3 regions of the Paenibacillus sp. RUD330 genome follow, and region 1 is predicted to be linked to each of the others. Evidence: predicted binding sites of a transcription regulator. Region 1 holds the regulator's gene; each other region holds the start of a gene.

Region 1 (4,177 bases):
GCTCGCTCATGAGGGCAGCAAAACCTCTTCCGAGCTTGCAGCCAAGCTAGGCGTGACTCCGTCGGCCGTGACGAATCTGAGCGGCAAGCTCGTCGACAAGGGCTACATCGAGCGCGTCGTCAGCGAAGAAGACCGGCGGCAGGTGAATCTCCGCATCACGGAATCCGGCCATGCGGCCGAGCAAAGGCTTGTAGCCCGGTTCATGCAGCTGACCGAGGGGCTTTGGACCGAGTTTTCATCCGAGGAATTGGATCTCCTGATCCAGTCGTATGAAAAAATGATCGCCCATCTCCACAAGCGAATCCAAGAAACCTAAACCGAATCCACAGGAGGAAACGAAAATGGACAGACTCAAAGGCAAAGTAGCGATCATTACAGGCGCGGCAGGCGGCATGGGCAAAGCGGACGCCCTTCTGTTCGCCAAGGAAGGCGCGAAGGTCGTCATCACCGATCTCCAGGAAGAAAAAATCCAGGAAGTTGCAAAGGAAATCGAAGCCCTCGGCGGAGAAGCGCTTGGCCTCAAGCATAATGTTGCCTCCGAAGAGGACTGGGTATCCGTCGTCGACGCCGCGATCGCCAAGTTCGGCCAGATCAATGTCCTCGTCAACAATGCCGGCATCTCCGACGCCGTTCCATTCATGGATCAGACCGTTGATCGCTGGGAGCGCACGATGAAGGTCAACGTCACGAGCATCTTCCTTGGCCAGAAATACGTGATTCCTCATATGATCGAAGCCGGAGGCGGCTCCATCGTGAACATCTCCTCCATCGCCGGCCTTACGGGCGGCAGCGGCGCAGGTCCCTACACCGCGAGCAAAGGCGCCGTACGCATGCTCACGAAGGCGACAGCGGTCGATTACGCCAAGCACAACATCCGCGCGAACTCCATCCACCCGGGCTACATCGAAACGCCGATGACCGTCGATCTGATGAAGGACGAGCAGATGGTGCAATGGTTCCTGATGCAGACTCCGCTGCCCCGTCTCGGCAAGCCGGAAGACATCGCGCAAGGCGTCCTGTTCCTTGCTTCCGACGAATCCTCGTACATCACCGGCGTCGAGCTGCCGATCGACGGCGGCTACTACGCAAAATAAGATCGCCATGAAAAAAGCATCCTTCGAGGGTGCTTTTTTTGCTGCTGCCGAGCAGACTGGAACCGCAATTCCAGCGTTGCAGATGAGGATGCTGAAATTCTGCGCGTGGTAACTCGCGAGGTGCAGACTGACTGCGGCTTGCCGTGTTCAATGGTTGAATGGATGAATCGCGGAGACGAACCTGAGCATGATCCAGAATCCCCTTCCATTGACCCATGTAAAAAAAGACCTTCGCTTTTTTCAGCGAAGGTCTTTCCATTTTGCTGCAAATCAAGCGTCCGCCGGGTTTTTGGACAGCAGGCTGGACAGCTCCTTCATGAACATGTCGATGTCCTTGAACTGCCGGTACACCGATGCGAAGCGCACATAAGCGACCTCGTCGACCGGATACAGCTGCTGCATGAGGATCTCGCCGATATCGCGGCTCTCGACTTCCGCCTGCGCGGTCGTGCGGATCTCCTTCTCGACCTCGGAGACGATCTCCTCCAGCCTCTCGGCAGGAACGGGACGCTTCTCGCAGGCGCGGATAAGCCCGCGCAGAATCTTGTCCCGGCTGAACTCCTCCCGGCTTCCATCCTTCTTGATGACGATCAGAGGGGTCTCCTCGATCATCTCGAAGGTCGTGAACCTGCGGCTGCAGCGCTCGCATTCGCGCCTTCTGCGGATGGACTTGTCCCCGTTGGCGGGACGGGAATCCAGCACCTTCGTTCCGGAATGCTCGCAATATGGGCATTTCATGGGGATTCCCTCCCTTGATTCGGTTGATGGCATTTATTTTTCGTCTGAAATCCGCATGGCTGCGGGATTTGTGGACTGTCGGACAAATTATTGCCGAGCTCGCCGTATGATCCGGCTAATTCCGCACATAATACTTTTACCAACAGCGAGGAGGTGAACAACAATGGCTAACAACAACAGCGGCAGCAACCAACTGGTCGTGCCAAACGCAAGCGCGGCGCTGGATCAAATGAAATTCGAAGTTGCTCAAGAACTGGGTATCGCCATCCCGCAGGACGGCTACTACGGCAACTTCACGACGTATGACGCAGGTTCCCTTGGCGGTTACATCACGAAACGCCTGGTAACGATCGGCGAGCAATCCCTGGCAGGTCAATACAAATAATTTGGCCTGATATCGGAAAGCCCGGCAACGTCTCCCCGAAACGGGAGGCGTTCCGGGTTTTTTTGCATTCAGCTGAGCCGGCCTGATGAATCGCTGGCCATGTCGGGATACAGGTCCTTATACTTATTATAATAATAATCGACACGTTGTACATAGTGGCGCGTCTCTCCGTACGGAATGCGGCTCAGGTTTTTGAGCGTTCCGTCCCACGTCCCGTTCTGCAGCCACTTGGACACTTTGCCGGGTCCGGCGTTGTAGGCTGCGACCGCCGCGACCGAATTGCCCTTGAACTGCTGATGAAGGGAGTGTATGTACCAGGAGCCTGCCCGGATGCTGAGCTTCGTATCGGAGGTCACTCCCTCTGCGGTCAAAGCCTCGAGCTTGGCCGTCTCGATGATCCACTGGGCCGTGTCGGGCATGAGCTGCATCACCCCTGCGGCTCCCTTCTTCGAAACCTTGCCGGTACGGAAATTCGATTCCACGCGGATGATGGCCGCGATGAGATACGGATCGACTTCATAATCGGAAGCGCCGGCCTGGATCTCGTCGACGTAAGAGATCGGATACATCATCCGGCCCATCCAGTCGGACTTGAGGAAAAGCAGGAGGACGAATCCCGCCAGTACGACCAGCAGCACCCTTTTCTTGGCCAGCCATCTCATGACGGCACAAGCTCCGTCATCCAGCGCCCGATCTGGGTTCGGGTATCCTCCAGGCTGCCGCTGTTGTCGATGACCCAGTCTGCCCGCCGCTTTTTCTCGTCCAGACTCATCTGCAGGCCGATTCGCCGCTCCGCTTCCGCCTGGTCCATGCCGTTTCGCTCCATGAGGCGCTTGACCTGCAGCTCATGCGGCACATGAACGACAAGGACGCCGTCGTAAGCCTTGTCCTGCCCTGTTTCGTACAAGAGCGGGATATCCGCCACAATGAGCCTTCCGGGCGATTCGGCCTCGGCACGGTCCATTTCATCCTTCATATGCGCGCGTATCGCCGGGTGCAGAATCGACTCGAGCCGCCTCAGCTTGTCCGGATCTCCGAATACGACCCGCCCCAAGGCGGCCCGATCGAGGATGCCGTCCGGCAGCAGCAGGCTGCGGCCGAAAGCCTCCACGATGCCGTCCAATGCCGGCGTTCCGGGCAGAACAACCTTCCGGGCCGCCTCGTCGGCATCCGATACGAAGGCTCCCGCCTCGCGCAGAAAGCGGGTTGCGGTGCTTTTGCCGCTGGCGATTCCGCCTGTAAGACCTATTCTCAAGAGATGCGAACCTCCTTTGTGCAGCCCTAATTCCTCTTGTAAAGCCCAATATCCCTCCGCTGCGGGAGGGATAGGGAGATGTTACCATAGTTTGCCGAATCCGATCAGAAGCAGCAGGACGCCGGGCAGGAAGCTCAGCGCCTTCATCCGGTTGACACCGGAGAACCGGAAGCCGAAGCGCAGTCCTCCGACCAGGAACAGTCCGCTCGCCAGCATGATGCAGCATGCCGTCACCCAAGGCACGAGGCCGACCATGGCGGCGCCGAGGCCTGCGCCGAAGGCGTCCAGCGACAGCGCGGACCCGAGCAGAAGAGCTTCGCCCGCGCTTATGCTTCCCGAGCTGTCCATATCGGCGGCTTGAGGCGTCTTCAGGATCTGAATGACGAGGCCGAGCTTTTTGATTTCAAGCGTAAGCACCGCAGCCGGCGGCAAGGGAGCCCCGTTCGGGCCGCCCTCCGGCATCGCTGCCGGATCCGGATTGTCGCGGGCTGAGCCCGCATCCGGCTTGACCTCTTCCTCCTTGACGCGGCGAAGCTGCTGCGCAAGGGTATAAGATCCGATCAGCATCAGGATGGCGGCCCCGATCAGCTTCGCACCTTCGGGGGATACGAATCCGGAGAGCCAAGCCCCTACCTTCATGGCGAGCAGGATGACGATGCCCGAGCAGCCCGTAATGATCAGTACAGACAGCATCGGGATGCGGAT
Region 2 (4,177 bases), 200 kb from region 1:
GCTTTGGGCGGCCTGCTCCATCGGATTCGGACCGGCCTGCGAACGGGCTTCCTGCTCCTCTCGTTCCTTGGTCAGCTCCTCGTACCGGGAGCGGTCGGTCACGAACAGATAAGTCATCGTCTCCGGCTCCACGCCGGCGCGGTCGACATAGCTCCAGTAATAAGGACGATTCGTCAGCTCCCGGTCCGCCTGCGGCGACAGCTTCACCGTCAGATGGGAAGGGGATTTCTCGACGATCCGGCATCCGGTCGCCTCCGCGTATTTCTGGATATAGCGGTGCACTTGCTTTCCGTTCATGGCGAATCCACCTCCACAACATGTCCGACCCCGTCCAGCAGACGGTTGATCGCATGCTTGCGCGCTGCCGCTGTGCCGGCCGGCTCCTCGGAAACGTCGGGCTCGCCGGATTCCGCAGCCCGGCTTCTCAGGCTGCTGATCGAACGGCCCAGATTCTCGATGCTCTCGGACAAGACGTCGGGATCGCTCGCCTCCAGCATGAGGCGCGCAAGCCTCTCCTCGATGCTTTCCTCCTTCTCGAACTTCTCGAGAATATGGTCCAGCTCGCCGATGACGGATTCAAACATATCGATTTTCTCATGCAGCAGATTGACGATATGCTCCTCGATCGTGCCGATCGTGCACAGATTGTAGATCTGGACATCCTCGGTCTGCCCGAGCCGGTGCACGCGGCCGATCCGCTGCTCCACCCTCATCGGGTTCCAGGGCAGGTCGAAATTGATGATGCGGCTGCAGAACTGCAGATTGATGCCTTCTCCGCCTGCTTCCGTGGCGATCATCACCTGCGCGCGGCCGCGGAACAGATCCATCATCCAGTCCTTCTTGCCGCGGCCCATCCCGCCCCGGTAAGGAACGGCGGTAATGTCGCTGCCGCGGAAAAACTGGAGCAGATATTCCTGCGTCGCGCGGTATTCCGTGAAAATGATCGCTTTGCCATCGCTTTCCCGCACGAGCTCCATCGCCTTCTCCGCCTTCGTGTTGGACTTGATCTGCTTGATGACCTCGATCAGCTCCCAGATCTTGCCGCGGATGGGGGAGTCCTCAGCCGTCTTCTTGAACAGGTTCACGAGGGTGAGGAACACCGAGTCGCGGCTCGAGCATACCTCGCGCTGCAGCGTGACCATCGACAGCATGCTCGTCAGGTTGCCGCCGCTTTCCTCATAACGCTCTTTGACGAAGGAAGTGACCGCGTGATAGAGGTCCATCTCTTCCTTGGACAGCTGCAAAGGGATGTTGCGGACGATCCGCTTCGTGAACTTCACATCCCCTTCGCCGCGCCGGTTGCGGATCATGACGCCGGACAGCGCCTCCTGCAGCTGATCCTCGTTCTTGGGCATCCGCTTGCCGACGACAAAGTTGGATGAGAACTCGCCGTGTCCGCCGAGCTGGCCGGGCTTCAGCAGCGTGATGAGATTGTAGAGCTCCTCGAGGTCGTTCTGGACCGGTGTGGCGGTCAGCAGCAGGCAGTACTTTTTGCGGAGCTGCGTAATGAACTGGTAATTCGTCGTTTTCTTGTTCTTGAGCTTATGGGCCTCGTCGATGATGAGCATGTCGTAGTCGGTGGAGAGCAGCAGATCCTTGTGCGGCTCCCGCTTGGCCGTATCGATGGAAGCGACGACGACATCGCAGTTCCAGGTGTGGGCCCGCTTCTGGGCGACGGCTGCGATGCCGAACTTGCTGTTGAGCTCCCTGACCCATTGCAGGACAAGCGATGCGGGCACAAGAATCAGCGCGCGCTTCACGAGACCGCGCACCAGATACTCCTTGAGCACCAGCCCGGCTTCGATCGTTTTGCCGAGTCCGACCTCATCCGCCAGAATGGCGCGTCCGCCCATATCATGCAGCACTTTGACCGCGGTATCGATCTGATGCTTCATCGGCTCCAGGCCGTTCAGGAAGCGCAGCGACTGCAGCTCCTCGAAGCTCTCGATGCGCCGGGACTGCTCGGCCTCCATGGCGAGCTGATAGAGAGTCCAGTCGTCCCACGGGCCGTTGCGGTCGAGCCGGGCCTGCAGATCGTCGAACCAGCTCCGGTCCATGCGGAAATCGACGAGCGGATGCAGCTTGGCGGATCCGTTCTCTCTTGTTGTGCGCGACAAGTTATCGGCTCCTCTCGGCTTTGGAATGTTCCCAGTATGCCCCAAGCAAGGGCTTCTAATAAGGGAGAGAAAAAAAGTCGGGAATCATGGAACGAAACCTATATATTGTATGTTATAATGAGTATGTATACTATATATTGATTTCTTTTGCCTACTAAATTTCGGCAGCCCGGTGAAAACGCGAATCAGGGGCCGCGCCGGATACGGGAAGGTTGGCTGCATGTGGACACGAAGGCCGAACGTCTGGACGGGTTGAGCGAGAAAATATTTTTGGACCGGTACGCGTGGAAGAAAGCCGATCCGGGCGAGGCGGCGGTCGGGGATACCGTACTCGTGCTGACAAAGGACGATCCGAAATTTCCGGCCAGGGAGGTCGGCGAAATCATGGCCCGCAGCGGCCGGAAGGCAACGGTGCGTACCCGGAGCGGGGAGATGATCGAATCGGATGTCGAGAAGCTGACTGTAGCCGCGGAGCGGACGCCGGAGGAGCTGTGGGACCGCCTCGCCAAGACGATGGCATCCGTGGAGCAGGACGAAGAGGCGCGGGAGCTATGGGAGAAGCGGTTCCGGACCATCCTGGACGGCTGGAGGCTAGTACCGGGCGGACGCATAGCCGCCGGCGCGGGAGTCGGCGGGGAGCTGACGCTGTTCAACTGCTACGTCATTCCCTCTCCGCATGACAGCCGGGGCGGCATCATGGAGACGCTCTCGGAAATGACGGAAATCATGGCCCGGGGCGGGGGCGTCGGCATCAATCTCAGCTCGCTGAGGCCCAGGCGCGCGATCGTGGCCGGCGTGAACGGCTCCTCCAGCGGAGCGGTGTCCTGGGGCGGCCTGTTCAGCTATGCGACGGGGCTTATCGAGCAGGGCGGCAGCCGCCGCGGCGCGCTCATGCTCATGATCAACGACTGGCATCCGGATCTGCTCGATTTCATCACGGTCAAGCAGAGGATGGGCGAGGTGACGAACGCCAATCTGTCGGTGTGCGTCAGCAACGGCTTCATGCGGGCGGTCAAGGAGGATGCCGAGTGGGAGCTCGTCTTCCCGGACACCAAGCATCCCGATTACAACCGGCATTGGAACGGGGATCTCTCCGCATGGAAGGAGCGGGGAGGAGCCGTCGTGGCTTACCGGAAGATCCGGGCTCGCGACGTCTGGCAGACGATCATGGAATCGGCCTGGAGGTCGGCGGAGCCCGGGGTCGTGTTCATGGAGCGCTACAACGAGATGTCGAACAGCTGGTATTTCAATCCGATCATCTGCACCAATCCTTGTGGCGAGCAAGGACTTCCCGGCTGGGGCGTGTGCAACCTGTCCGCGATCAACCTCTCGAAGTTCTACGACGAAGAGAAGCATGATGTGGATTGGGAGGACCTTGGCCGAGTCGTCCATTGGTCCATACGGTTTCTGGACAATGTCATCGACAAGACGCCGTACCACTTCGAGCAAAATGAACGCAATCAGAAAAAGGAACGGCGCGTCGGCCTCGGCACGATGGGGCTGGCGGAGCTGATGATCCGGCTCGGCATCCGGTATGGAAGCCCCGAATCGCTGGAGTTCCTCGACAGCCTATACCGCTTCATTGCCAGGGAAGCCTATCTGGCGAGCTCGGACCTTGCGGCTGAAAAGGGCTCGTTCCCGGCCTTCAATGCGGAGCTCCACTTGCAGAGCGGCTTCATGAAGGAAATGGTCTCGGCCTTCCCGGAGGTGGCGGAGGCGGTGCGCAGCCGGGGCATCCGGAACGTGACCTTGCTGACGCAGGCGCCTACGGGAAGCACGGGCACGATGGTCGGAACCTCGACCGGCATCGAGCCTTATTTCGCCTTCGAATACTACCGGCAGAGCCGGCTCGGCTTCGACAGGCAGCTCGTTCCGATCGCGCAGCAGTGGAAGGAGGCCCATCCCGGCGAGGAGCTGCCGGAATGGTTCGTGACGGCGATGGAGCTGTCGGCCGAGGAGCATATCCGCGTCCAGGCCGCCATCCAGCGCTGGGTCGACAGCTCGATCAGCAAGACGGCCAATTGTCCGGCCGACCTCACCGTGGAGGAGACGGACCGGCT
Region 3 (4,177 bases), 2.5 Mb from region 1:
CGGCGGCCTTAAGTAACGAGAGCCGCATCAATGCGGCTCTCGGAAATGGTCATGGAAAGAAAGATCAAACGGCGCAGCTGACGCACTCTTCCACCCCAAGGCGGTTCGTGCGGGTATAGTAGAGCGACTTGAGCCCTTTGTGCGCGGCGTACAGGTAGTAGCGGGCGAGCTCTCGCGTCGTCACGCTGCTGTTGACGTGAAGCACGGCGGAGATGCCTTGGTCGATGTGCTCCTGGATCTCCGCGATCAGATCGATGACCTTGAACTGATCCATCGCATAAGCGGATTTGTAATAGAAGAAGTTGTCCAGCGATAGGAACGGCATCGGATAGTAGGTCGTCGAGTTCGCGTAGGTGCGGGTCTCGATCGGCTCTACGATCGGCATGACGCTGGAAGTCGCATTCTGCACGTACGAGATGCTCTGCGTCGGCGCGATCGCCAGACGGTAGGCATGATACAGGCCTTGGCGGGCTACCTTCTCCTTGAGCTCCGCCCAGTCTGCCGGGGACGGAATCGCCATTCCCTCGAACAGTTCCTTGACGCGGGCAGTTGTCGGACGGTAGTCGGTAGCGAGGTACCGGTCGAAGTAAGTGCCCTTCGCATATTCGGAACGTTCGTAGTCGCGGAAGCGCTCGTTCTTCTCCGCGGCGATGTCGGAGCTCTTCTCGATGGAATAGAAATTCATCATCATGAAGAACGTGCGGACGAAGTCTTTGGCTTCCGGGCTCTCGTAGGCGATCTTGTTCTTCGCCAGATAACCGTGCAGGTTCATCGCGCCGAGGCCGACGGAGTGCATCTCTTCATTGGCCTTCACGACTCCCGGCGCATTGGACACGCGGGTCATGTCGCTGACGGAAGTCAGGCCGGCAATTCCCTCGTGCACCGTTTCCCGGATTTTGCCGTGCTGCATCACGTTGGCGATGTTCATCGAAGCCAGGTTGCAGCTGATGTCGCGGCGAATCGTGTCCGCTTCGCCGAAGTCGCCGATCTCGGACGTCTCCTGCAGCTGGTAGATCTCCGTGCACAGGTTGGACATCTTGATGGAGCCGATATCCTTGAGGGCATGGTTACGGTTCGCGTTGCTCTTGTTCATGATATACGGATAGCCGGATTCCAGCTGGATCGTGGCAATCTTCACGAGCATGTCGCGGGCGCTCATGATCAGCTTCTTCTTGACGGCCGGGTTGGCCATGAGCTCGTCGTACATCTCATCCATGTCGAGATCGTCGAGATGGGAGCCGTAAGCCTTGAAGACGGAATAGGGAGCGAAAGCATGCAGCGGCTTGTTCTCTTCGGCCAGCTTATAGAACTTGTTCGGCACGATCAGGCCGATCGACAGCGTCTTCAGGCGGGTTTTCTCGTCCGCGTTGATCTTCTTGCTGTCGAGGAATTCCATGATGTCCCATCCGAAGATGTTGTAGTAGGCCGCTCCCGATCCTTTGCGCTGGCCCATCTGATCGGCATAGGAGAAGGCATCCTCCATCAGCTTGAGCACCGGCATGATGCCCTTCGCCGCGCCCTCCACTCCTTTGATCGGCTCGCCGCGTCCGCGCAGCTTGGACAGGTTGACGGCCACGCCGCCGCCGATCTTCGACAGCTGCATGCAGGTCGAGAGGTTGTAGTTGATGGAGTTCAAGGAATCGTCCATCTCCAGCAGGAAGCAGCTGACCATCTCGCCGCGGCGGCTCTTGCCGGCGTTGAGGAAGGTCGGAGTCGCCGGCTGCAGGCGCTGCTCCATCATGGACACCGCCAGCGACTTGGCCAGCTCCGCGTCGCCGCGGCCCAGATGCAGAGCCGTGACCGCTACCCGGTCCGGATAATGCTCCAGGAACTGCGAGCGGTCGTTGCTGCGCATCGCGTAGTCCGTGTAGAACTTGGAAGCCGCCATATAGGAAGGAAATTCGAACTCCAGGCTGTGCGCCAGCTCGAATACGGCTACCGCTTCTTCTTCCGTATAATGATTGTATAGATTCTCGTAATAGTCGTTCGCGATCAGATAATCGATCTTGTCCTTATGGCTTGCGAAGACAGGGCTCTTCGCCCGCGCTTCTTCCATGAATGCCGCCACGGCCTCGCGATCCTTCTCCAGCTTGAAGAATCCGTCCGCTCCGCGCTTCATAATCTCGTTGTTCAGCTCAATATGCCGCAAGTGGCTGCACCTCCCGCATGAATTGTTCGACGTCCCGCGTCGTGCCCGAAAGCTCGAATTTGCAAATGACCGGCACCTCGTATTGCTCGGACAGCATATCCGCGCTGCCCGCGAAGTTCGGTCCCCAGTTGCGGTTGCCGCTGGCCGACACGCCTCGAAGGTAGGAACCGCTGCGCTGCAGGAACGCATCCACGGCAGGCGGCACCTGGCCGAAGCCGGTCGTATAGGTCACGAGGACGAACGGCTCCTCCAAGGTTGTGGAATCGTCGATTTTCACGGCCGGGAATCCCAGCTTGCTGACGAATCTCTTCACATTGCCGGTGCGCGAGGCGTAAGCGATCAGCATGGCGGTTCACTCCTTCGAAAAAATGTGTGGCGACTAGATGTTGTGTCTCGAACCGGTACGGGCTATAGAGGGCCCGCTCTGCAAATTACTGTCGAAAAGACAATAAAAAGGACCTGCTTGGAGTTTGTTGCTCTTGCTGCCGCTCCATCAGGCTGTGTCCGGTCGGTATGGTCATGTTGTCTGATCCTGTCTGTGTCTGGCTGCGGAAGCGGCCTCCCGCAAAACGAATCGCTCGGCCCGGACTCCCGCTCGGGGCGGCGGCAGCGACGCTGCCGATGGCCCTCTCCGCAGCATGGCCCGGGGTGGCCGGGCCGTCTCCGGAGTCTCCGGAAGAAGCATATATTGGGTCTTGACAGCTTGTCCGCTTCATGCTTCAAACTGCTATATGTAGGTCTAGGTGTTAAATTTAACACCATATATTGTGGCTGTCAAGCCGTTGACACGTATATACCCTTATGCCTGCAAGTTGAAAACACCACTCCGAAAATGGACTTATTCACAGCTGTTGATAAGAACCGAAAGAGCCCTGGGAGAGTGTCCCCGGGCTCTTGTTCAGGTAATTATCCACAAGATTCCGCTCGCTTAGACAGGAAGATCGGGCTTGTCGGACGGAGAATTTTTTTTGCCTTCTCCCCTCCATTTTCGAACTCGCGGGCTCTTGGCCGCCCTGCTGGCCAGGAAGACGATGCCGAGAATGCCGAGAAAGATAAAATACGACAAAATCAGCACTCGAAGATCCGCATCGGGAAAAATAAGCGAAGAGCTGATGATGCCGAACATCCATATATGGGATAGGTTTCCGACGAGGGACGACCACAGATAGGGACCGAATTTGACCGGGGCGACGGCAGACATGAACGAAATCAGGTTGTTCGGCATGATGGGAATCGTGCGAAGCAGGATGACGAGCCAGGCGCCGTATTGGTCCAGGCTGCCCTGCCAACGCTCGTAGCGGTCCATCCGCGCCTGGAAGCGCCGCTGGACACTGCCGTAGAAGAAAAAGCGGAACAGCAAGTATACGACGAGCGCGGAGACGGTGCCTGCGGCCCAGCTGGCCGCGAGTCCTCCGGCAATGCCCAGGATCGAGATATGCAGCATGATGATCGTAGCAAAGGGAAAGACGCCGAACAGCCCTTGAATGATAGCCAAAGGGATCGTCAGAAGCAGTATATACGGCCCATCCAGGCCGCTGGACGTGACCAGGGCGTCTATCCACCCGTTCAATCGATCGAACATGCTCTCACCGCTTCTTTATCGAATTAAGGGGTCCTTTAATATAGTACTTAACATTTTACGTTATGACACGCGCAAAAACAAAGTCATCCTCTGCCATGCATGGCAGTCTGACGGCCGCCTTTCCATGGCATTCCATGATTGCGCTTCCATCGTTGGAGACGATGGCCGACATCGGAAAGAGTGCCGAATCCCCCTCTCGGAATGATGATACGCTGAATCTATTCCGGATGGCGTTCTCGCCCTGCGAGGGGGAAAAGTAAATGTTGTCGCATGAATATTTTGCGGATACACTAGCGAAACAGAAGAAAATGGAAATCAGCACCATGCTGGACAGGGAGCTGCTTGCGGCCCAAGCATGCCCGCAGAGCAGGAGCAGGCTCCGCCGCCTGCTGGCCTTCACCGCGAACATGCTTCCGGCGCTCGGCAGAACGGCGCAGAAGAAGAAC

The links. Region 1 encodes NrdR, which represses ribonucleotide reductase genes. Its sites were predicted from a motif close to AACACNATATATNGTGTT; they were not measured.
Region 2: a site for NrdR is predicted at 2,212-2,229, ahead of CIC07_RS09745 (adenosylcobalamin-dependent ribonucleoside-diphosphate reductase). Genes of this name have one in related genera too.
Region 3: a site for NrdR is predicted at 2,525-2,542, ahead of nrdI (class Ib ribonucleoside-diphosphate reductase assembly flavoprotein NrdI). Genes of this name have one in related genera too.

What each region holds. Positions count from the first base shown of each region.
Region 1 covers NZ_CP022655.2:1,958,051-1,962,227, reverse strand. The annotation lists gene CIC07_RS08760 (MarR family winged helix-turn-helix transcriptional regulator) at 1-316, shown strand, start outside; gene CIC07_RS08755 (SDR family NAD(P)-dependent oxidoreductase) at 342-1,094, shown strand; gene nrdR (transcriptional regulator NrdR) at 1,365-1,832, opposite strand; gene CIC07_RS08745 (alpha/beta-type small acid-soluble spore protein) at 1,996-2,217, shown strand; gene CIC07_RS08740 (lytic transglycosylase domain-containing protein) at 2,286-2,879, opposite strand; gene coaE (dephospho-CoA kinase) at 2,876-3,472, opposite strand; gene CIC07_RS08730 (MntP/YtaF family protein) at 3,554-4,177, opposite strand, start outside.
Region 2 covers NZ_CP022655.2:2,156,643-2,160,819, forward strand. The annotation lists gene CIC07_RS09735 (YqhG family protein) at 1-297, opposite strand, end outside; gene CIC07_RS09740 (DEAD/DEAH box helicase) at 294-2,057, opposite strand; gene CIC07_RS09745 (adenosylcobalamin-dependent ribonucleoside-diphosphate reductase) at 2,340-4,177, shown strand, end outside.
Region 3 covers NZ_CP022655.2:4,451,381-4,455,557, forward strand. The annotation lists gene nrdE (class 1b ribonucleoside-diphosphate reductase subunit alpha) at 65-2,149, opposite strand; gene nrdI (class Ib ribonucleoside-diphosphate reductase assembly flavoprotein NrdI) at 2,136-2,495, opposite strand; gene CIC07_RS20440 (TVP38/TMEM64 family protein) at 3,078-3,731, opposite strand; gene CIC07_RS20445 (hypothetical protein) at 3,992-4,177, shown strand, end outside.